DNA from 3 places in the Bacillus sp. BC08 genome. Region 1 is predicted to be linked to each of the others. Evidence: predicted binding sites of a transcription regulator. Region 1 holds the regulator's gene; each other region holds the start of a gene.
The links. The regulator LexA, encoded in region 1, represses DNA repair genes until DNA is damaged. The targets are predictions, from matches to a motif close to CGAACATATGTTCG.

Region 2: recN (DNA repair protein RecN) is a predicted target of LexA. The motif match lies at 2,320-2,333, and genes of this name have one in related genera.
Region 3: addB (helicase-exonuclease AddAB subunit AddB) is a predicted target of LexA. The motif match lies at 6,032-6,045, and genes of this name have one in related genera.

Annotation. Positions count from the first base shown of each region.
Region 1 covers NZ_JBTGPA010000027.1:449,110-457,349, reverse strand. Annotated here, with positions in the region: gene ACXVYO_RS08545 (lasso peptide biosynthesis B2 protein) at 1-354, shown strand, start outside; gene ACXVYO_RS08540 (nucleotidyltransferase domain-containing protein) at 356-1,543, shown strand; gene ACXVYO_RS08535 (ABC transporter ATP-binding protein) at 1,555-3,354, shown strand; gene ACXVYO_RS08530 (PadR family transcriptional regulator) at 3,583-3,906, shown strand; gene ACXVYO_RS08525 (DUF1700 domain-containing protein) at 3,899-4,441, shown strand; gene ACXVYO_RS08520 (DUF4097 family beta strand repeat-containing protein) at 4,442-5,248, shown strand; gene lexA (transcriptional repressor LexA) at 5,335-5,955, opposite strand; gene ACXVYO_RS08510 (YneB family resolvase-like protein) at 6,098-6,754, shown strand; gene ACXVYO_RS08505 (DUF896 domain-containing protein) at 6,800-7,039, shown strand; gene ACXVYO_RS08500 (bifunctional metallophosphatase/5'-nucleotidase) at 7,079-8,240, opposite strand, start outside.
Region 2 covers NZ_JBTGPA010000035.1:635,924-644,163, reverse strand. Annotated here, with positions in the region: gene spoIVB (SpoIVB peptidase) at 1-342, opposite strand, end outside; gene recN (DNA repair protein RecN) at 461-2,200, opposite strand; gene argR (arginine repressor ArgR) at 2,468-2,917, opposite strand; gene ACXVYO_RS21490 (TlyA family RNA methyltransferase) at 3,060-3,899, opposite strand; gene dxs (1-deoxy-D-xylulose-5-phosphate synthase) at 3,903-5,795, opposite strand; gene ispA ((2E,6E)-farnesyl diphosphate synthase) at 6,098-6,988, opposite strand; gene xseB (exodeoxyribonuclease VII small subunit) at 6,988-7,218, opposite strand; gene xseA (exodeoxyribonuclease VII large subunit) at 7,208-8,240, opposite strand, start outside.
Region 3 covers NZ_JBTGPA010000019.1:15,675-23,914, forward strand. Annotated here, with positions in the region: gene aceA (isocitrate lyase) at 1-863, shown strand, start outside; gene ACXVYO_RS03605 (phosphotransferase) at 985-1,776, opposite strand; gene cspA (RNA chaperone/antiterminator CspA) at 2,142-2,345, shown strand; partial or broken gene ACXVYO_RS03615 (IS5/IS1182 family transposase) at 2,455-2,621, shown strand; gene ACXVYO_RS03620 (hypothetical protein) at 2,773-2,985, opposite strand; gene ACXVYO_RS03625 (hypothetical protein) at 3,303-3,488, opposite strand; gene ACXVYO_RS03630 (competence protein ComK) at 3,772-4,353, shown strand; gene ACXVYO_RS03635 (TVP38/TMEM64 family protein) at 4,741-5,334, shown strand; gene lepB (signal peptidase I) at 5,391-5,954, shown strand; gene addB (helicase-exonuclease AddAB subunit AddB) at 6,071-8,240, shown strand, end outside.

The DNA.
Region 1 (8,240 bases):
AAAGTTGCACCTTCTTTAGGGGATTACATGAACGAAACATCAGTTGCCCAAATTCAGCCACATGGGGATACACTAAAGAAGGTGTCTGAAGCTATTTCTATTATGAGTCGTTATACTTTTTGGGAAAGTCAGTGTCTTGTTAAAGCTATAGCTGGGATGAAAATGCTCGAAAAACGTCACATTGAGAGTACTCTTTATTTAGGAACTGCTAAGGATAGTCATGGGGATTTAATTGCGCATGCATGGTTACGAAGCGGTTCTTTTTATGTTACTGGATCAGAAGGAATGGAGAAATTTACTGTCGTTGGATCATTTGCAAAGAGGCTAAGTGAGGACATTATTAAAGGAGAATAAAATGGAGAAAGATTTTGGTCTTAATGTAGAGTTCATGTCTAAGGAATTGAAACTTCTTTTTGCAATTTTGAAGTTACAAGATGACGAAACAGTGCAAACTTACAGTAATGAATGGTTTTCGGATATTGATTGGGAGGTATTTCTTGAGCAAGCTGTGCATCATCGCGTTTATCCGGTGATATATCAAAAACTTAAACAGGTGGATGAGGAACTAATTCCTTCACATATTGTACAAACCTTGAATAGAAAATATAAAAAAAATACATTTCAAATGCTTTATTTAAGTGCTGAAATGGAACGAATAAATAAACTATGTAATGAAAATGAGATTCGTATGATTTTTCTAAAAGGACCTGTACTATCTCAGGACTTATATGGGGATATTTCTTTACGAACATCCTGTGATTTGGACGTTCTAATTCCGATGCAAAATTTAGAAAAAGTAGAAATGCTACTTTTAGAGCAGGGGTATGTAAAAGACGATTATATTCAAACGATATTAAATGATTGGAAATGGAGGCATCATCATATAACATTTTTTCATCCAACAAAGCAGATTAAGCTTGAAATTCATTGGAGGTTAAACCCCGGACCGGGCAAGGAACCTGGGTTTGAAGAGCTTTGGGGGAGAAAGAGAAAAAGTAACCTTACGAGTAATTCTGTATATATGTTAGGAAAGGAAGATTTATTTTTATTTTTGGTATCTCATGGTGCTAGACATGGTTGGTCCAGATTACGTTGGTTAGTAGATATAAAAAAAATTGTCGATCAAGAACTTAATTGGAGTGAGATCCATAAGTTAATGAGAAAATATCAAATGCGTCATTTAGGAGGACAAGCATTAATTTTAGCAGCTCAATTGCTAGGTGTACGACTAGATGAAAGGATGATGGAATTAGTAGCGAAAAAACATTCAAAGCAGTTAGCTCAAGAGGCACTGTTTTATTTCAAGCAAATGATAAACTTGCATACCGATCCTGTCCCTGAAGAGGTATTTATCTATCATAGTCGATATTTATTTTCACTAATGTCTAATCAGCAAAAAATTTTATATATTATGAGCCAACTATATCCTTATCCAATTGATGCAAAAACATTACCGTTACCTAAATTTCTTCATTTTTTATATTTTCCTCTACGTCCGTTTTTATGTCTTTGGAGGAAAACAAAGAAGCTGGCTTTGTTATAGGGGGAACATCGATGAATCATATTATATATTTTATGAAGAAACTATACTCTTCGGCGGGAAACATACTGTATGTGAATTTATTTGGTATGGTTTTAATAAGTTTACTTGAAGGGATAGGTATTATTTTATTAATTCCTATGATAAGTATGACTGGAATAATTAATATAGGCGAGGAGACTACTTTTATTGCACCTGTCTCTAGATTTTTGCAGGATTTTCCTAAAACAGCAAGTCTAGTTTCTATTTTAGGTATATATATATTAATAGTGTTAGGTCAAAATTTACTACAAAGAAATATAACGCTAAGGGATGCGAGAACGCAACAAGCTTTTATACGAGAATTAAGAATAGAAACATATAGTATGATTTTAAAAGCAAAGTGGAGTTTTTTTTTAGAGAAAAGGAAAACAAATTTAATAAATATATTAACTACAGAATTAGCTCGTGTAAGTTATGGGGTTAATTTAATTTTACAATTGTTAGCTGCTATTCTGTTTACATTTATACAGGTGGGGATTGCGTTTTTATTATCTCCTCAAATAACTATATTTGTTTTGGTCTTTGGTTTATTATTCTTGGTAGCTTCTCGTGTTTTTATAAAAAAAGCACGAATACTAGGCGGTAAGACCTCAGAATTGGCAAAAGACTATCTTTCTGGTATAACAGATCATTTTAATGGAATTAAAGATATAAAGAGTAATACTTTGGAAGCATCACGTATAGATTGGTTACAATCTATAACAAAAAAGATGAGTAATGAGCAAATGGAGTATATGAGAATAAGATCGAAATCTCAATTGTTTTATAAAGTTTCAATGGCTATATTAATTGTATTTTTTTTATTATTATCAGTAAGTATGTTTCAAGCGCAACCCACCCAATTATTATTAATTATCCTCATTTTCTCCAGACTATGGCCAAGATTCATGACGATTCAATCAAATTTAGAACAACTGGCTGCAAGTATTCCTGCTTTTAAGTCATTATGGGAGTTGCAAGTGGAATGTAAGGAAGCGATTGAAATGCAGGATATAGATCAACAAAAACATATAGAGCCGATTCGTATAAAACAAGGTATGGAGTGTAAGGATGTTTACTTTCGTTATAATAAGCAAGAATCTTTATACGCACTTCAAAATATTAATATGCAAATTCCAATAAACAGTATGACGGCCATTGTGGGGCATTCTGGTGCAGGCAAAAGTACATTAATTGATGTATTAATGGGATTAATACAGCCAGAAAAAGGTCAAGTGTTAATAGATGGTACGCTCCTTACAACTGATAATTTATTGTCATTAAGGCGGGCTATTAGTTATGTACCACAAGATCCTTTCTTATTTAATGCAAGCATAAGAGAAAATTTATTGATGATTGAGCCAAATGCAAGTGAAGAACAAATTTGGTCTGCATTAAATTTTGCGGCCGCCGCTGAATTTGTACAAACGCTTCCTAATGGGCTTGATACACTGATTGGGGATCGAGGAGTAAGGCTTTCAGGTGGTGAACGTCAACGACTTGTACTAGCGCGGGCTATTTTAAGACAACCATCCATTTTAATATTAGATGAAGCAACGAGTGCATTAGATACTGAAAATGAATTGAAAATCCAATCAGCAATAGAAAGATTGAAAGGAACGATGACTATCGTCGTAATTGCCCATCGTTTATCAACAATACGTAATGCCGATCAAGTTATTGTGTTAGGAAAAGGTGAAATTGTCCAAAAAGGTGAATTTAATCAATTAGCTAAAGAGAGAAAAGGTGTGTTTCGAAGTTTGTTAGGGTCACAAATGGAAGTTGGTTCTTAGAGAGGAAAGAGTGAATGAATTTTTGTATTCATACAGTTCGAATTGAATAAAAGCCTGAGTGATGGCCAGTTATAACAGGACATTATTCAGGCTTTTATTTGTACGTTTTGTATATTTAGGGAATAAATATAAATAAGTACCTTGCAATGAATAATACCAAGTGGTATATTATGGATGTAATGGGTACCGTGTATTGAACAGTACTGAAATGAGAAAGGGGGATTGACCTTGAACGTTCAGTTTAAAAAAGGCGTGTTAGAACTGTGTGTTTTGGCACTTGTGAAACGTAAGGATTGTTACGGTTATGAACTTGTACAGCAAATCTCAAATAAATTTTTAATATCGGAAGGGTCAGTGTATCCTTTATTACGTCGTTTAACGAAAGAAGGGTATTTTCAAACGTATTTGAAAGAATCTACGGAGGGGCCGCCTCGTAAATATTATCAACTAACTGAGCAAGGGGAAACGCAACTGAATTTGTTAGTAACAGAGTGGCGTGATTTTGCAAAAGGCGTACAAGAAATTATTGAAGGGGTGGAATGGGATGAGTAAAGAACAGTTCCTCAAAGAATTATCAAGTCATCTTAGAAAGTTACCGGAAGAAGAGAGGAAAGATATTTTATTTGATTATGAAGAGCATTTTCAGTTTGGGAAAGAAGAGGGGAAAACTGAAGCGGAAATAATAAAAGGCCTTGGTTCTCCGAAAGTAATTGCGAAAGACTTACTTGCTTTGTATCGCTTTGATGAAATGAAAAAGGACCCATCTACTTCGAATATAACAAGGGCTGTCATGGCTGCGATTGGACTTAGTTTGTTTAATTTCATTATTGTGTTAGGCCCGTTAGTTGCAATTATCGCTTTTATATTTTCATTTTGGGTCGGTGGGATTGCTAGTGTAGTGACACCATTTTTTGTTATTGCAAAAGTATTTATGGGTACTTTTATATGGTTGGATGTATTCGTTAGTATAACGTTTGTTGGAGTAGGTTTGTTGTTATGTATTATCGCTTATTATAGTACGAAGTGGTTTAAAAAGTTATGCGTACGTTATGTATTATGGAACTTCAAAATGATAAAAGGGGAGTAGATGATGAAAAAAATATTGTTAGTAGCAATCGCTTGTATCATTATTGGAGTAATAGGGATTTCACAAACATATGAAAAAGCAGTACAAACTGCAGAAAAAGGAAACAAAGAAGACGTTATTAAAAACGAAACATTAAAAAATATAGAAGTTAAGTTAGACGCTGGGGATATTGTTGTCCAAAAATCTCCCGACTTTTCTTTTTATGTAAAGCAATCAGGAGATGCACGTAAACAAGAGGTTCGTATTGCAGAAGATGGTGACACATTAAAAATTATTGGGGAAAGAGAAAAAGGTGCTTCATTTGATTTTTCTTTTTACGATTTTAGGTTTCAAACATCTACAATAACTCTCCTCGTGCCTGAACGTTCTTACCGGGAGATAAAAATAAATTCATCCGCTGGACAAATAGAAATAAGTGATGTGAAAAGTGATCGTGTAAGTGTTGGTACACTGGCCGGAGAAGTAGATTTGAAACATGTTACAGCAAAAAGTGTGGAAGGATCTTCAAAAGCTGGTGAGGTAAACTTTAAAAAGGTAATAGGGAAAGTAACAGCGAAAACGGCTAGTGGAGAAGTGCATATTATGGATCATGATCCTAAATACGATGTAGAGGCAAGTTCAACTGCTGGGGATGTAGATATTACTTTATTAGAAAAACCACAAGATGCAGTTATAACTGGGCAAAGTGCTGCTGGCGAAGTAATAATTTTTAATGAAGAAAATAAAAATGTAACAATTGGCAATGGTAGTAAAAAGATTAGTGGTAAAACAGCTGCTGGCGATGTGACGATTGAAACTCGTTCATAAGAAATAGAATGTATGAAAATCTATCAAAATACAAAAAGAAGATAATTACCGTATATAAATAAGGTAATTATCTTCTTTTATTATTCTTAGTGTAGATCACGGTATACGCCAATTACTTTTCCGATAACTGACACTTGTTTTAAAATGATAGGTTCTAATGAAGAGTTTTCCGGTTGTAGACGGAAATGGTCTTTTTCTTTATAGAAACGTTTCACAGTTGCTTCGTTATCTTCTGTTAAAGCAACTACAATTTCACCATTATATGCAGACTGTTGTTGGCGAACAACAACTAAATCCCCATCGAAAATACCAGCTTCAATCATACTATCTCCTGAGATACGTAACATAAACACTTGGTCTGCTCCAGCAACAATGCTAGCTGGAAGTGGGAAGTGATCTTCTACACTTTCAACTGCTGTAATCGGTAATCCAGCAGTAACTTTTCCGATAATTGGAACTTGGATAACAGATTGTGTTTCTGTATCCATTCGATCGTCACCTAAAATTTCAATTGCTCGTGGTTTTGTTGGATCGCGTCGAATATATCCTTTTTCTTCTAGTCGTGATAAATGTCCGTGCACTGTAGAACTAGAAGCGAGGCCGACTGCTTGACCAATTTCACGTACGGAAGGTGGATATCCTTTTTCTTGTACTTTTAGCTTAATAAAGTCGAGAATGTCTTGCTGGCGTTTCGTTAACTTTTCCATGTTTTCTAACACCTCGTTTTCTTTCATTTTTCTTATTAATAAGTATAACATGCGAAAAAACATTCTACAAACATAAGTTCGAACAAAAGACGAATTTATGTTACACTGGAGGGAAATAATAGTGAGAAAGAGGGGGGGCATAATGAATGCAATTATTTATGCGCGTGTGAGTACAACGAAAGAAGCGCAAGAAACGTCATTAATACGTCAAAAAGATGAATTATTGCATTTAGCTGAGCGCTATCAAATGAATGTTGCTAAGGTAATTGAAGAACAGGCTAGTGGGTATACGATTGAACGTGACGGTATATTAGAAGTGCTAGATACCATTCGAGATGAACAAATTGATGTGCTACTCATACAAGATGAAACGCGCCTTGGTAGGGGGAATGCAAAGATTGCATTAATGCACTGTTTACATAAAGAGGGAATAAAAGTATACACGCATACGCATAATGGAGAATTACAATTATCGGATTCTGATTCAATGGTATTGGATATTATTGGTATTGTTGAAGAGTATCAAAGAAAGATTCATAACTTGAAAATTAAACGTGGTATGCAACGTGCAGTAGAAAAAGGTTATCGTCCAGAAAATAATTTGAAGAATCGTCATTTAAGCGTAGGACGAGAGAAGAAAGAAGTGCCAATTGAGGAAATTGTACGTTTACGCCGGAATGAATTAACTTTTGAAGAAATTGCAGCAACACTTCGCGGCTTTGGTTATAATGTTTCAAAAGCGACTGTACATCGTAGATATGTAGAATATACAAAGCAATTGCTTGATAAAGAGGACTAACTATTGTATGATAATAATCAGTTTTGAGTAAAAGGGGGATTCGAGATGCAAAGTCACGAACTCATTGAACGCATTAACTTCTTAGCGAAAAAAGCAAAAGCTGAAGGCTTAACTGAAGAAGAACAACGTGAGCGCCAATCGCTACGTGAACAATATTTAAAAGGATTTCGTCAAAATATGTTAAACGAACTTAAAGGAATTAAAGTTGTTAACGAAGAAGGTACTGATGTTACACCGGCGAAATTAAAAGCTTTAAAAAAGCAAGATAATGCAAAATTAAACTAAAAGATGGGCGAAGCCCATCTTTTTTATTTATTATATCCGTTATTTAATAACTTTCCAGTTATTATTGACTGTTGCCTCTATCTTTTTGTGCTTCAATATATAGTTAGCGATAAGTTCAGACATATCTGTTGGTATGTCTTTTATTACGGGCTTATTTTGAAACATAAAGAAGTTTCCTCCGCCGCTTGCGCGATAATTATTCATAACGACGTCATATTCTTCATCCATATTAAGAGGAGTGCCTTTATACTGTAAAGATTCTACTCTCTCGCCAATAGGTTTGGAAATGTTTAATACGTACGAAATCCCTTCCCACATATCGTAATTATAGTGTTGTGGCTTTGGTTCTATGAAGGTAGGGTTTACGATGATAGTTCCATCTGCATGTAATGTGAAATAAGAAGCAGAGAGTTCAAGGGCATTTTTTATATCTGCTCCAGTTATTCTAATTACTTTTAATGTATTTGGATAAATATAATTAGAAACGATGTCACGCATTGTTACATGATCAGGGAAACCTAGAGAAGTATTATGGAATAAGCTTGTACAAGAAATAGAAACATTAGCTATATCCATCTGTATCTTATTTATGAATTCAATAAAAGGATGGTCTTGCAAACGAGTTTGCATAGCGTCTGAAATTTGCATATCTCCATAGATTAGTCCAATAGGTTGATCGAGCCAATTTTGTGTTTTCTCTTCATAATCGGTAACCAAGGAAAGCATATGTTGGTCCGCTGCAATTCCTCGCACGGGCAATAATTGTGAATAACTCTCTTTTCTTACCCATTTTTGTTCTGTTTTCTCGAATGTTACTGTTATTTTTCCGACGGAGTGTCCATTGCATCCAGTCTGTAAAACTGTTACACCATTTATTACGGTGTGAGCGATTTCCCGGTGTTGGTGGCCTGTTAGTAAAATATCTATGCCTTCAATTTCATAGCACATTGCATAACCTTGGTTTTCACCTGTTAAAACTTCAGTCGGTACCCCGGTTTGTAAATCGCGTTCAAATCCTCCATGATACGCTACGACTAGTAAATCTGGTTGCTCTTGTTCGCGAATGTAAGAAACCCATTTTTTTGTTGTTTCCAGTGCATCTTCAAATTGTAGATCTTGAATGTGATGAGGTTGTTCCCAATTAGGAATGTAATGCGTTGTTACCCCTAAAATAGCAATTTTTATATTTGATTCAATATGT
Region 2 (8,240 bases), on a different contig from region 1:
GCCTGGAATAACTTTAAAATCTTTCAATACTTTCACATTTACTTTTTTTACTGGAAAACCAGCAAGCTGAAACACCATATCTGCTTCACCATTTTGATGAGAATTTACCATAAGTCCTTGTTTTTGTTCATTTGAACTTACTGTAAACACATGACGATCTGTAGATGAAGCTTTAAAAACTGATAATGACGCTATTTCTGATTGTTGCCCTTCAAAAACAACAAGTTGCTTCGGAGATGAAATAAACGTCCGAAGCGGTTTAAAACACCCAATAAAAACTAAAGAAACAAGGAGACAAATACCTATTATTTTGCGAAATCTTTCTAATTTCAATTTGTTCACTCTCCTCGCTCCTACCCCACATTCAGCCTTTTGGCTTCACTTTTTAATCTCTCCTTGCAGTGCTTTATTTATAACCGGAAGAATTAAGAAATCATTATTTGAGAAAAAAAGCTATCCATTACTGGATAGCCTCTGCTGTCTGTTTAAAATGATGCGCTTGCGTAAGTAATTCTTTCGCATGTTCTGTCGTTAAATCTGTAATTTCCACACCAGAAATCATTCGAGCGATTTCTGTTACTTTATCCTCCATAGTTAAAACGGTAACTGATGTAATTGTTCGATCATTCGCTACTTGTTTCCGAATAAATAAATGCGAATCCGCCATTGAAGCCACTTGAGGTAAGTGCGTAATACAAAGTACTTGCGAGTTTACTGATACTCGATAAATTTTTTCCGCAATAGCCTGTGCAACTCGACCACTTACACCAGTATCCACTTCATCAAAGATAACTGATGCAACACCTTGATGCTTAGAAAAAATGCTTTTTAAAGCTAAAATAATACGAGATAACTCTCCGCCAGAAGCGACCTTTGAAAGTGGTTTTAGCGGCTCACCTGGATTTGTTGAAATATAAAATTCCACATGATCGTAGCCATCCGCCGTAAGTCTTACCGGTGCTCCTTCTACAAGAGGCTCTTCAGCATTTCCTACTCGCTTCATAATTCTTACTTCAAATTTTGTTTTTTCCATATACAATTCTTTTAATTCCTGATGAATGGCATTTGTAAGATGCTCTGCAAGCTCATGACGCATATTACTTAACGACGTTGCTTCTTTCAGAATAACACTTTCTAGTTCCTTTAATTGCTTCTTCGTCGTTTCAATATGAACGTCTTTATTTTCAATCGTAAAAATTTCTTGTTCAATTTTATCTGCATACGCTAAAATCTCTTCTACAGTATTTCCATATTTTCTCTTTAGCATACGAATTTCATTTAAACGCGTTTCAATTTCGTCTAAACGATTCGGATCATATTCCATCATATCGAGCTTTTCTCTAAGTTGATATGCAACTTCTTCTAATAAGTAGTAGCTATTTGCAATTGAATCATGGTTTTCTTGATACACTTCATCTAAATGTGTAATACTCTCCATTTGTCCCATTGCGCTTCGTATATTATCTAATCCTTGTCCGTCAGCGCTTAATGAGCGATATGCATCGCCTAATGCTTTGTAAATTTTTTCGAAATTAGAAATTTGCAATCGTTCTTCAGTTAATTCATTTTCTTCATCCATCTTTAAATCCGCCTTACGGATTTCTTCATGCTGGAATTGAATTAAATCTAAACGATGCGCCATTTGTTGTTCATTTTCACTTAACGATTTTAACTGTTTTTTTAACTTCTCATAGTCAGCGTATACATTTTGATATATACCCAATTGTTTAACAATGCGATCTCCATCAAAATGATCAAGCATAAACATATGACGCTCTTCATTCATTAAATCTTGTGTTTCGTGCTGCCCATGAATATCAACAAGTGTTTTTCCAATTTCCTTTAATATACTAAGGGTAACCAGTTTCCCATTTACACGACATACACTTTTTCCGTTTGCAGCGATATCACGCTTCAAAATAATCATGCCGTCTTCTATTTCTATATCCAATTCTTCTGCCTTTTCAATACATGGATGCTTATCATCTTCTACATAAAATAGCCCTTCTATCTCAGCTTTTTCTGTTCCGTATCGAACAAATTCCGCTGAACCACGGCCACCTACAAGTAAACTAATCGCATCAATAATAATCGATTTTCCGGCCCCTGTTTCACCACTTAAAACCGTTAACCCTTTTTGAAAAGAAATATTTAATGCCTCAATAATAGCAAAGTTTCTAATCGATAATTCCGATAACAATGCCCCATTCACCTCGTTATAAACTAATCCCCTATTAAGGGCTTTTCTCAGTTCTTCATTCAAATAGTCATACTATATGTTTGTATGTATAAATTACTTTTCTAACCGCTCCATTGTACCAAACATTTGTTTTACGGGTCAATCCACCTATTTTCTAATTTTATTCAAAGAAAATATTATATTACAATTAAGAATTCACATTTTTAACCAATAAAAATATCCTGTTCACTTTCCACTTTACAGAGGAAAGCAAACAAGATTTTTTTGTTACAACATATTTAAGAAACGATCAGAGACAACACCTGTATCTTCAGGTGTACGGCAAATAATTAAGCAAGTATCATCACCACAGATGGTTCCGATGATCTCATCCCACTCTAAATGATCAATAAGTGCTCCAAGTGAATGAGCGTTACCAGGCAATGTTTTTAGCACAAGCATATGTCCTGCCGTGTCTAATTTTACAAATGAATCCACTAGATTACGTTTTAATTTTTGTAACGGGTTAAATCGTTGATCTGCTGGCAAGCTATATTTATAGCGACCATCATGTAATGGCACTTTCACCAAGTGCAGTTCTTTAATATCGCGCGATACTGTTGCTTGTGTTACATTAAATCCCTCATTACGTAAAATATCAACTAATTCATCTTGTGTTTCAATTTCTTTGTTCGCAATAATTTCCCTGATTTTAATATGGCGCTGACCTTTATTCATACATTTGCACCTCACACTATCTCTTACCATAGTTTAAACATTGGTATACTTCACTTATTTATGTTAACTTATAATTCGTTGCTTGTACACAATTGTTTTTACAATCATTATACAATTACAACAAAAAGAGGAACAACATATGTTATTCCCCTTTTCCTTTTTGTTTTAGGACATCATGCGCCTCTGTAACTACTTGCTCAACAGAAACTGGAGAATGATTTTCGCCATTCTCGCGTTCACCATGCCATTTCAGATGAATTAAAAATTCGATATTACCATCCCCGCCCGTAATTGGTGAGAATGTTAAACCTTCTACGTCGTATCCTTCTTTTATAGCAAAGTCGACAATCATTTCCACGACAGCCTCATGTACTTTTCGATCACGAACGATACCTTTTTTCCCAACTTGCTCTCTTCCAGCTTCAAACTGTGGTTTAATTAACGCCGCTACATCCCCATTAGGCATAAGCATTGTTTTTAAAACCGGCAGTATAAGCTTTAATGATATAAATGAAACATCGATACTAGCAAATTGCGGTAAACCACGGTCTAAGTCTGCTGGTGTCACGTAACGGAAGTTTGTCCGTTCCATTACGACAACACGCTCATCTTGACGCAATTTCCACGCAAGTTGATTGTATCCTACATCTAATGCATAAGATAATTTCGCTCCGTTTTGAAGCGCACAATCGGTAAAGCCACCAGTTGATGAACCAATATCTATCATAACTTTATCTTGTAAATCCAGATGAAATGTCTCTAATGCCTTTTCAAGTTTATAACCACCACGGCTTACATACGGCATAACTTGTCCCTTCACCGTAATCTCCGTATCTTGTGGAATCTTCTCTCCTGGCTTATCAAGTCTCATCTCATTCGCATATACAAGTCCGGCCATAACGGCGCGTTTTGCTTTCTCACGTGTTTCTATAAGTCCTCGCTCTACTAATAGTACATCTACTCTTTCTTTTTTTGCACTCATTTGTTACGCCCTTTTTTGTTTTGATGGAATCATTGTATGAATACGGTCTACAACAGCATCTGTCGTTAAACCAATTTCTTCTAATAATTTTGTTACACTACCGTGCTCTATGAAACGGTCTGGAATACCCATTCGTTCAATTAACGCACTATGGTACCCGCTCTCAGACGCAAATTCAACTACTCCCGTTCCAAAACCACCAATTAAGCAAGCTTCTTCAATTGTTAAAATCGGTATATTTTTCCCTAAGAGATCATGTAAATATGCTTCATCCATCGGTTTAATAAAGCGAGCGTTCACTACTTTCACTGAAACTCCAGCCTTTTCAAGACGCTCAGCTGCTTCCATTGCCATTGGTATTGTCGTACCAAATGTTAAAATAGCCGCTTGTGTACCTTCTTTTAACGTTTCCCAAGTACCAATTGGAATCGCCTTTAATTCTTCATCCATATGAACACCAAGTCCATTACCGCGCGCATAACGTAATGCGATTGGTCCATCTTCATATTGCATCGCCGTATATACTAAATGTTGCCCTTCATTTTCATCTTTCGGCATCATAAGTACCATATTCGGCAAATGACGTAAGAATGAAATGTCAAACACACCTTGATGCGTTTCACCATCTGCTCCTACTAAACCAGAACGATCGATTCCGATGAAGACATTTAAATTTTGACGGCATATATCATGAACAACTTGGTCATATGCTCTTTGTAAGAATGTTGAATAAATCGCTAAGAATGGTTTCATACCTTGCGTTGCCATACCCGCTGCCATTGTTGTAGCATGCTGTTCTGCAATACCTACATCAATCATACGATCCGGGAATTCTTTTTGGAATTTCTCCAGTTTCGATCCAACAGGCATTGCAGGTGTAATCGCAACGATACGCTCATCCGTTCTCGCTAGCTTAAGTACTGTATCACTAACAACAGCACTCCATGCTGGTGCAACTTCTTTCGGTTTAACGAAGTCACCTGATTCAATTTTATAAGGTCCTGTTCCATGCCAAGTTCCAATAACATCACTCTCAGCTGGTTTATAACCTTTTCCTTTTTTCGTAATAACATGAACAAGCACTGGGCCTTTTGTTTTCTTTGCATATTGCAACGTTTCGAATAACTTTTCATAATCGTGCCCATCAACTGGACCTAAATATGTAAAGCCTAATTCTTCGAAAAAGACACCGGATACTAGTAAATATTTAAGACTATCTTTTATTTTCTCTGCTGTCGCAGCAACTTTCCCACCAACTGCTGGGATTTTCTTTAATATATACTCTAGTTCATCTTTTACCCAATGGTATTTCCCTGCGGTACGTAGACGTCCAAGCACATTATGAAGCGCACCAACGTTTGGTGCAATTGACATTTCATTATCATTCAAAATAACAATCATGTCTGTTTTTTCATGTCCAATATGGTTCAATGCCTCTAAAGCCATTCCGCCTGTTAGAGCACCATCTCCAATGATTGGTATAACATATTCTTTCGTTTTCTTTAAATCACGTGCTAGAGCCATTCCCATTGCAGCAGATAATGATGTCGAGCTATGGCCAGTTTCCCATACATCGTGCTCACTCTCGCAACGTTTTGGGAAACCACATAGACCTTGATATTGCCTTAATGTACCGAATTCCTTTGCACGTCCTGTTAAAATTTTATGTACATAGGATTGATGTCCTACGTCCCATAAAAATTTATCTTTCGGACTATCAAATAATTTATGCAGAGCAATTGTGAGTTCTACTACACCTAAATTAGGTGCAATATGTCCACCTGTTTGAGAGAGCTCTTCAATTAAAAATTTACGAATATCCTCACTCAATCCCTCTAGTTCACCGATAGACATATCTTTCAAAAAACTAGGGTTTTGAATTTGCGTTAGATCCACATGGATCACTCACTTTCATTTCATAATCTGTCAACATGTCAAATATTATAAAAAACATTTACACAAAACAAGAAATTATCTTTTTTTATTTTCCACCTTGTCCCGCTATTAACCAGTCTATTGCGCCCTAATCCTATTATAAACCATATTTCTTTAGGCGATGAAAAAAATAGCCGCTAACACGAAGTGATAACGGCAATGTAATCTACATATATTTTTGCCAATAACAAGAAAAGAAAAACCTTTTCCTACATTTATATCATAAAATGATGAATGACTCAACAAATGGAAACGCTGTTATATTAGTTATTACGTTTTGCAATCAAATCGCAAATAGATAGTAAATATTCATCTTGTAATTGCAAGGAACCAATAGCATCTTTTGCTTTTGCAATTGTATCTTCTAAAATATCCTTTGCTCTATCTACAGTAAATAACGTCGTATATGTGCTCTTTTCGTTGGAAACATCACTACCAATCGGTTTTCCAATCTCTTCTTCGGTTCCTTCCACATCTAGAATATCATCTCGAATTTGAAACGCTAGGCCGATATATTTCGCAAACGCAAGTAATTTTTCTTCTTGTTCTTCTGTGGCATCAGAAAGTATCGATCCGGCAAGTACAGCGAATTCAAGTAGTTTCCCAGTCTTATGCTTATGAATATACTCCAACTCATCAATCGTAAGCTGTTTCCCTTCAGCTTCCATATCTGCCACTTGTCCACCAACCATTCCTTCTGGTCCTGCCGCTTTTGCTAGCTCAAGTACAAGTCTTACTTTTTTTTCAGCAGAGATTTCCTTTTGTTCATATGCCATAATAACTTGAAAAGCATACGTCAACAAACCATCGCCTGCTAAAACTGCCATCGCTTCACCAAATACTTTATGATTTGTGGGCTTCCCTCTTCTTAAATCATCATCATCCATACAAGGTAAATCATCATGAACTAACGAGTATGTATGTATCATTTCAAGAGCGCAAGCTGCACCTACTCCAAGATTTCTTTCTTTACCAAACGCTTGTAATGTCGCAAATAAAAGTAACGGGCGGAGACGCTTTCCACCCGCTTCCAAAGAATATGCCATCGCTTCACGAAGTACATTTGGACATTGTAATTCATTTGCATAGCTTACAAGCTTCTCTTCTACGAAAGTTTTACTTTCTTTCAAAAAAGTATCAAAAGCAATAGTCACTATGCTTCATCTCCTAAAGCAGTAAACGGTTCAAGCTCTCCATCTTCCCCAAGAATAACTGCCATTTGTTCTTGTACGTTCTTCAACTTCTCATCACAAAGCTTAGATAATTCCATACCCTCTTTAAAATAAGAAATTGCTTCTTCCAAAGGTACGTCACCTTGCTCTAGCTTAGAAACGAGATGCTCAAGTTGCGAAATTGCCTCTTCAAAGCTTAATTTATTTTCCATTATTCAATTCACGCTCCTCTATGCCTGATACGCTACAATCTAGTATTCCATCTTGTAATTGAACTGAAACAGCATCTCCAAGGCTGACATCTTTCACACTTTTTAACACTTGCTTCTCTTCATCATATACAAGCCCGTACCCTCTCATCATTACTTTGAGCGGACTTAACGCTTCAAGTTTTTGAGCAGCTCTTACAAAGGCAAATTCTTTCGTTTGAAGTAATGTTTGCATTTCACGTTGCAATTGCTTTTGCAATGTTTCAACCGCTACCTTTGTTTGCATAATTTTTTGAGCTGGGTGGTGCTTCTCTAAATAAAATGAAAGCTGTTTTAACTGATTTACCTTTTTATCAATATAGCGCTCTTTCGCTAAAACAAGCTGTTCTAACGCTCTATCTAATTGCTCTTCTTTTTGCTCATATACTTGTCTTGGATAACGGAACGCATAAGATTTTTGCAATACTTGTAGTTTTTCTTCTTTTTTATGTACTAAATCTCTCATTGCTCTTTGCAATCTTAGAGTTCTTTGTAATACCTTTTCTTGTAACTCTATAATGTTAGGCGCTGCCAGCTCAGCTGCTGCAGTCGGTGTTGGCGCACGTAAATCCGCAACAAAATCCGCAATTGTAAAGTCCGTTTCATGACCTACTGCCGAAATAATAGGGATCTCACTCTTAAAGATTGCCCTTGCAACCACTTCTTCATTAAACGCCCATAATTCCTCAATAGAGCCTCCCCCTCGCCCAACGATTAGGACATCTATCTCTCCCATTTCATTCGCTGTACGAATCGCTTGTACAATTGAGGGAGCTGCTGACTCCCCCTGTACAAGTACCGGAAACACAATAATATTTCCGATTGGATAACGACGTTTAATCGTTGTTATAATATCACGAATCGCAGCTCCTGTTGGCGACGTAATCACACCTATTGTTTTAGCATAAGGAGGAATTGTTTTTTTATAAACTTGAGAAAACAAACCTTCTTCCTCTAAACGAACCTTTAATTGTTCGTAAGCTAAA
Region 3 (8,240 bases), on a different contig from region 1:
CAGATTATTTCGTACCGATTGTAGCAGATGCAGAAGCTGGATTTGGCGGACAATTAAACGTATTTGAACTAATGAAAGGTATGATTGAAGCGGGTGCATCAGGTGTGCACTTTGAAGATCAATTATCCTCAGAGAAAAAATGCGGTCATTTAGGCGGAAAAGTATTATTACCTACGCAAACAGCGGTGCGTAATTTAATTTCGGCACGTCTTGCAGCAGACGTAATGAGAGTGCCGACCATTATTGTTGCAAGAACAGATGCGGATGCAGCAGATTTAATTACGAGCGATATTGATCCGGTTGATAAAGCATTTATTACAGGAGAAAGAACTCCAGAAGGATTTTACCGTACGAAAGCAGGTCTTGATCAAGCGATTGCACGTGGTTTAGCATACGCTCCTTATGCAGATCTCGTTTGGTGCGAAACATCTGAACCAAATTTAGAAGATGCAAAACGATTTGCAGACGCAATTCATAAAGAGCATCCAGGGAAATTACTTGCATATAACTGTTCACCTTCATTCAACTGGAAACAAAAACTAGATGAGAAAACAATTGCGAGCTTCCAAAAAGAAATCGCATCTTACGGTTATAAGTTCCAGTTCGTAACACTAGCTGGATTCCACTCATTAAACTACGGCATGTTTGAATTAGCACGTGGCTATAAAGAGCGCGGCATGGCAGCGTACTCTGAACTACAACAAGCAGAATTCGCAGCAGAAAAACACGGCTACTCCGCAACACGTCACCAACGCGAAGTAGGAACAGGTTACTTTGATGAAGTAGCACAAGTTATTACAGGCGGTACTTCATCAACGACAGCGCTAAAAGGATCTACAGAAGAAGCACAATTTACGAAATAAAAGGAAGGGGCCCCTTTTTGAAGGGTGCCCCTTGTTATTTTCTGAACGATGCGAGAGTAAATGAAAATATATCAACGATTTTTTAAATATATCGACTTACCGACAAAAAAAGACAATATGATTAAATCCACTCAGCTCTATGCTCACGAATAAACTCCATATCTTTTTCATAATGCTCTAAATGTCCCTCATCAATCATTCTTTGGAAATTCACATCGCCTTCTTGTGCTTTTCTTTTCATATATGTACATAAAGCTTCTAATCGTAGTAACACCATTCCTAAGTAATCTTCGTCCATACTTTTACCGTAGGATTGGACAAATAATTTCACTCTTTCTTTCATACGGCTAGCATGTTGCGATGAGTCATAATGAACTGCCTCACCCGATTTTGTATAATACGTTCTACTTAAAGGCACACAAGTATAAAGCGTATAAGCGATATCCCAAATTCTTGGACCAGGAGCAGCAACATCGAAATCAATAATGCCTACTGGTTGTTCTTGATTAAAAATAATGTTATATATAGCAAAATCATTGTGGCATACAACCTCAATGTCATTAGGAGTACAATCCATCGGTTGCCATTCATCTGATAAGGGAAAATCACTTACGGCATCATGATAAAGTCGGAGCATCTTTGCTATTTCTTTTAAAACATCATTAGATCGCATATATTCTTTTAACGGATAATTCCCAGCTTCTCCTTCAATAAAGGATAAAATTTCTCTATCTTTTTCATCTACACCTAAAAACCTTGGAGCATGATGAAACCCTTTGTTTTCTAAATGTTGTAATAGCTTATGAATCTTTGTACTGCCAGGCTTTAATTCTCGCCGAACAGTATTTTCAGAACGATATACATTTGATACATTTCCCCCTGTAAGCTTTTCTTCGTTGGCGTAGTTTGACATAGAATCCCCTCCAATACAATTATATTGTAACACTTCAGAACAAGGGATGTAATCGCATTCAAATGATGTGTATGTTCATTTTAAAGTGAAATCCGCACATGTTAAAATCAAATATTTACGAATGTGCAATCAATTTAATTTGTCAGTTATTTTCAAAAAAGATTGTACATTTTATTTTAATGTGCTATGATAGTCCCAGTTGAATAGTTAAATTAAGCAATCCATATGTTATCAAGTGCTGAAAACGAACGAGAAAAAGTATGTGAGAACTAGTTTATGTTTCGTATTTGATAATGTGTGGATTCTTTTTTTAGACAGGAAGACTAAAAAATTAAAAATTTGTATTTTCTTAGGAGGAAATAATCATGGCAGTAACAGGACAAGTAAAATGGTTTAACAACGAAAAAGGCTTCGGTTTCATCGAAGTTCCAGGCGAAAACGATGTATTCGTACATTTCTCTGCAATCGAAACTGAAGGTTTCAAATCTTTAGAAGAAGGTCAAAAAGTTAGCTTCGAAATCGAAGAAGGTAACCGTGGACCTCAAGCTAAAAACGTAATCAAACTATAATTTTATAGTTTATTATGGAAAAAAGGGATGGCTGCTGCCATCCTTTTTTTTGTTGTGGAGAAAGTCTTGCTATCTCTTTTTTATGTCAAAATTGATGGAAAAGGAGATTATGATGGAGGTATTCAAAAATCATCGGGTGAACGCGTATCAGTTTCTATAGAAGAATTAGTTCTGCAGGATCATTTTCTACGTACGATTGAAGTAACAATTCGTTTTCATTTCATTGAAGAAAAATTACGTCCTTATAACTGTGAAAATAATGGTCGTCCTTTTATCATGCACATTAACGGGCAGTTGGTTTCTCCTCTCAAAATTCGGCGGGAGACCAACTGTCTGTTAACGCCCAATTGTTGAGGACTGATTAAAGTTTCACTTTATAAATGAGAAAGTATTAAGTTTATTTGTTCTTAATTTTTTTCTTTACAATTCATTGTTTATTTGTTGTTTTGTCTACATCCGAAATGGATAAATCTACGCCATATAGGCTTTGAGTAACATCTTTTTTGTTAGTATTGTTGTTAGAATTTTGTTCGTCTTGAGATGACGTTTCTAACATTTGTTCTTGCTCTTTACTAGGGGTATTCAGAGCATCTGATGGGACGCTATTAATCTGTTGTCTTAATAGACTTTTTTTCTCCATATTATACAGCTCCTTTTTGGAATTAGATAAAAAACTAATGTAATCATAAATAATCACTTACATATTTTGTGTTTTGAAATGGAATTCTATACAAAACTTATATTGTAGATTTAACGAATTAAAAAGTTGCTAGTGATGTATAAAGTTGAAGTTCTTAATAAAAAATAAAAATGGGTAACACGTACAAGTACTTTTTAACGTAGTGGATAATTTTTCATCGTATTTTTTGTATGTAGTAATATTTTCAAAAAAGGATATGAGGACACTCGGAAGAAAATAGGAAGAAGAGTAAAAGGCCTTCCAAAATGGAAGGCCTTTTACTCTTCTTTTCCAATCTTTTTCTTTGCGCGTTTCTTACATTCAGAGCATTCCGATTTACGAAAAGGCTTTGCGAAGAATAGCAGAATGAAAAACAGTCCGAATATAATGCTAGCTGAGTTTTTCACGATCACAATGCTACTATTTTTCATTTGAATCGTTGGTTGCATTTCTTTTTCTTCCATAATAGGCCTCCATATATTGAATTTTATTTTAATTATAGCAAAGTTAATTGTTGTAATGATGCGAAATGAGGAAGTAGTTGTAAATATTTATAGGTAGTATAAATACATTTTGTATAGGTTTTTTATTTTATAATCACTATATTGTTATTTTTTAATTTAAAAGATACTTGACAAATGATAAAGTATTGTAAAAAAGCGGAATCTGTAAACCATTTCCTCTTCATAGATGCTAAAATTACATATGCAGCTGCTAATATAATTGGAAAAAAGGAGACAGTAGAATATGGAAAGTAAAGTAGAACGTTATGTTGAAAACTATGTGGTAAATAAAAATACAATGGCCTTACTTCCTGTTATTCTAAGTGAGAAGAAAATTGTTACACGAGTTGTTGAGAGGGAAGATTCCTTTTTCGTATTTCAAAAGCCTCTAGATATTATAGAAAGAAGTTGCCGCAAGCATGGTTCTAGCTTCTTAGGCAGAAAAGAAGGAACGAAAGAGTTAACTCATATTACACATAAAGCACCAATTGCGATTAGTCCGGCAGATCAACTTTATTTTTTTCCTACTTATTCATACTCTAGAAAAGAGTGCGCTTGGTTGTCTCATTTTTATATTGAAAGTAATAAAGAGTCAAAGGACGGAAATGTTATTGTTAGATTTATAAATGGCTTTGCTGTGAAATTAGAAATATCAAAAAGTAGTTTTGAAAATCAACTAAATCGTACGGCAAAATTGCGTACTGAATATGAAAATCGTAGGAAAAAACAAGGGAGCCCTTGTTTTAAAGAGATTGATAAAACGGAAGAATCTAGACTGAAACCAGCATATGAGAAAGTGTATTTTGTTAAGGAAGGCGAAGTGTGAGAGGATGGGGGAACCCCCATCCTTTTGTTTGTCAGTTTTTGTCGGTAAGTCGATATATTCGAGAAATCGCCGATAAAAATCGAGTTGTGGTTGATAAATTTGAAAAATCACTGATAAAAAGTGAGTTACGGTCGATATATTAAGAAAATCGCCGATATAATTTCAGTTACCAAGGAATTTGCTACCAAAACAAAAGGACCACTTCCAAAATCGCGACACGTCCTGTCGAATATTGATAGATTATCATAGCATAATAATGAAGGAATTCTCATGAAAGGTATGGAAACTTAATAATTACATCTCCATATGTCGTATCTACCATTTCCTCTTTCATATAAGCAATGATACAGTAGAGGTAGTACTTAGAGTAAAGGGGTAAAGTGTAGAATGGATTTTCAGACAATCAAAGAGTATTTTTCACCAGAAAATATGGATCATATTGTTGAAAGTTATAAAGCGTTCGGACCACTTCTTGGTATTGGTTTACCGATGATAGAAGCGTTGATTCCGGCATTGCCACTCATCGTATTTGTACTGGCGAATGCTGTTGCATTTGGATTTTGGCTCGGTTTTCTTTATTCCTGGCTTGGATCAGTAATGGGTGCCTTGCTTGTCTTTTTCATAATCCGCCATTTTGGCCGAAGTCGTTTCTTTTCTTTTGTAAATAAGCATGAGAGAGTACGAAAGGCAATGGGATGGATTGAAAGGAAAGGGTTCGCGCCGATTTTCGTTATATTTTGTTTTCCGTTTACACCGTCCGCGCTTATAAATGTTGTTGCTGGTTTATCTCGCATTAGTGTAAAACAGTTTGGTCTTGCGCTCGCGTTCGGAAAACTTGTGATGATTTTTATTTTAACGTATATCGGTCATGATTTAATGTCATTTATTCATAATCCGGTGAAATCAGTCATTGTAGTGATTGGTATTTTTATTTTATGGTATGTCGGTAAGAAAATCGAAGTAAAGTTAGAACTACATTAAGAATAGTCTTCTTTGTAAAGGAAAGCTTCATTATTAAAGGATAAGGGGAGAAGCGGATGAAGAAAACTTTGAAAAAAGAAGGCATAGAGTGGATACGAACAATTTTAATTGGTGTATTATTAGCTGTATTTTTTCGAACGTTTTTCTTTTCGACGTACGTTGTAGAGGGGAAGTCAATGATGCCGACATTGCAAGATGGCAATATGCTCGTTGTAAATAAGGTGAGTTATCAAGTGGGGGACTTGAATAGGTTTGATGTTGTTGTGTTTCATGCGAATAAAAAAGAGGACTACGTAAAACGAATTATCGGTTTACCTGGGGATCAAATTGAATATAAGCATGATAAACTATATATAAACGGACAATTCGTGGATGAACCTTATTTAGAGACGTATAAGAAAGAGATAAATGGACGACAACTAACAGGTGATTTTAAACTAGAAGAGTTAACGAAAGAAAAGTCGGTGCCACCTGGATATATTTTTGTAGTAGGTGATAACCGCCTTGGGAGCTGGGATAGTAGACACTTTGGATTTGTAAAAGCTGATACAGTTGTCGGTAAAGTTGATTTACGATATTGGCCAATTCAAGAGGTGCAAACGAACTTTTCAAAAGGTTGATATAATAGGTAGAAGTATAGTAAAAGACAAACTACTCCGTTTGTCTTTTTTCGTGTCCTATAATACAATTATAGTAGCAAACTAACGTTCGTTATGTAAGTGAAAGGTGGGGTTACATGTCACTTCGATTTGTGATTGGTAGAGCGGGAAGTGGAAAAAGTACACTTTGTTTACACGAAGTGCAAGAAGAGTTAAAGCAGCGCCCAAGAGGGGAAACAATATTATATCTTGTGCCAGAACAGATGACATTCCAAACGCAGCAGGCGTTAATTGGTAGTGAGGATGTTAGAGGTTCTATTCGGGCACAAGTTTTTAGTTTTTCACGGTTAGCGTGGAAGGTGCTGCAAGAAGTTGGCGGAGCGAGTCGTCTTCACATTGATGAAGCGGGCGTACATATGCTACTTCGTAAAATTGTAGAGTCTCGTAAAGATGGATTATCAGTGTTCCAAAAAGCAGCGGAGCAAAACGGTTTCTTTGAACATCTGGGGAGTATGATTGCGGAGTTTAAACGTTATAACGTGACGCCATCTAACGTATATGAAATGTGGCAACAATTAGATGCACATAGTAGCAGTGCCGAACAAAAGCTATTAGCGAATAAAGTGTATGATTTACAACTACTATATGATGATTTCGAACGTGCTTTAATTGGAAAATATTTAGATTCAGAAGACTACCTGCAATTGCTAGTGGAAAAGCTTCCGCAATCTGAATATGTAAATGGGGCTGAAATTTATATAGATGGATTTCATTCATTCTCACCGCAAGAACTAGAAATTGTAAGACGGCTTATGATTTGCGGTGCGAGAGTTACAATCACGTTAACACTAGATGAAAAAACGTTAGCACAGCCAGTAAATGAACTAGATTTATTTTATGAAACGACGTTAACATATGAAAAAATAAAACAAGTAGCACGTGAAGAGAAGATAGAAATTGAAAAAACGATTCCGCTTATGGAACAACCACGTTTTCATTCGCAAGCATTAGCGCATTTAGAAACGCATTATGAAGCGCGTCCGAATGAAAAGTTTCATGGGGAAGCAAGTGTAACGATTCATACAGCAGCGAATTTACGAGCTGAAGTAGAAGGCGTTGCTCGTGAAATTCGTAGACTTGTGGCGGATGAAGACTACCGTTACCGAGATATTGCGGTTCTTCTTCGTAATGGAGAAAGTTATTACGATGTGATGCGAACGCTATTTACAGATTATAATCTCCCGCACTTCATCGATGAAAAACGCCCGATGTCACATCATCCGCTAGTAGAATGTATTCGTTCTGCACTAGAGATTATTAGCGGGAATTGGCGTTATGATGCAGTGTTTCGCTGCGTAAAAACAGAGCTTTTATATCCATTAGACGTAAGAAAAGAAACGATGCGCGAAGAGATGGATGAGTTTGAAAACTACTGTTTAGCGTACGGTGTACAAGGGAAGAGATGGACTTCTGAAGATCCATGGATGTATCGCCGCTATCGTTCTCTTGACGATACAGACGGGATGATTACAGACAGTGAACGTGAAATGGAAGAGAAAATAAATCGACTACGCGACGTTGTAAGAACGCCTGTTATTCGTATGCAAAAAAGGCTGAAACGTGCGGGAACAGTTATGCAAATGTGCGAAGCGGTTTACTTATTTTTAGAAGAGCTAGACGTTCCAAAAAAACTAGAAGCATTACGTATTCGTGCAGAAGAGAGCGGAGATTTCTTATTTGCGACAGATCATGAGCAAGTATGGGAAGAAGTAATGAGTCTTCTTGATACGTTCGTTGAAATGCTTGGCGAAGAGAAAATGTCACTTTCTATGTTCACAGACGTTATGTCGACAGGTCTTGAGGCGCTTCAATTCGCAAACATTCCGCCGTCATTAGACCAAGTGTTAATTGCGAATATTGATCGTTCTAGATTATCAAATGTGAAAGCAACATTTGTCATTGGCGTGAATGAAGGAGTAATTCCAGCAGCACCTATGGATGAAGGTATGCTGTCTGATGAAGAACGAGATGTTCTTAGTGCTGCAGGTATCGAATTAGCACCAACGACGAGACAAACCTTATTAGAAGAACAGTTTGTTATGTACCAAATGGTAACGAGAGCGACTGAGAAATTATATATTTCTTGTCCGCTAGCAGATGAAGAAGGAAAGACGTTACTTGCGTCTAGCTTTATTAAGAAAATAAAAAGAATGTTTCCTGATGTGAAAGATGCATTTATTACGAATGACGTAAATGATTTATCCCGTTCGGAACAAATTTCATACGTAGCAACGCCAGAAGTAACGT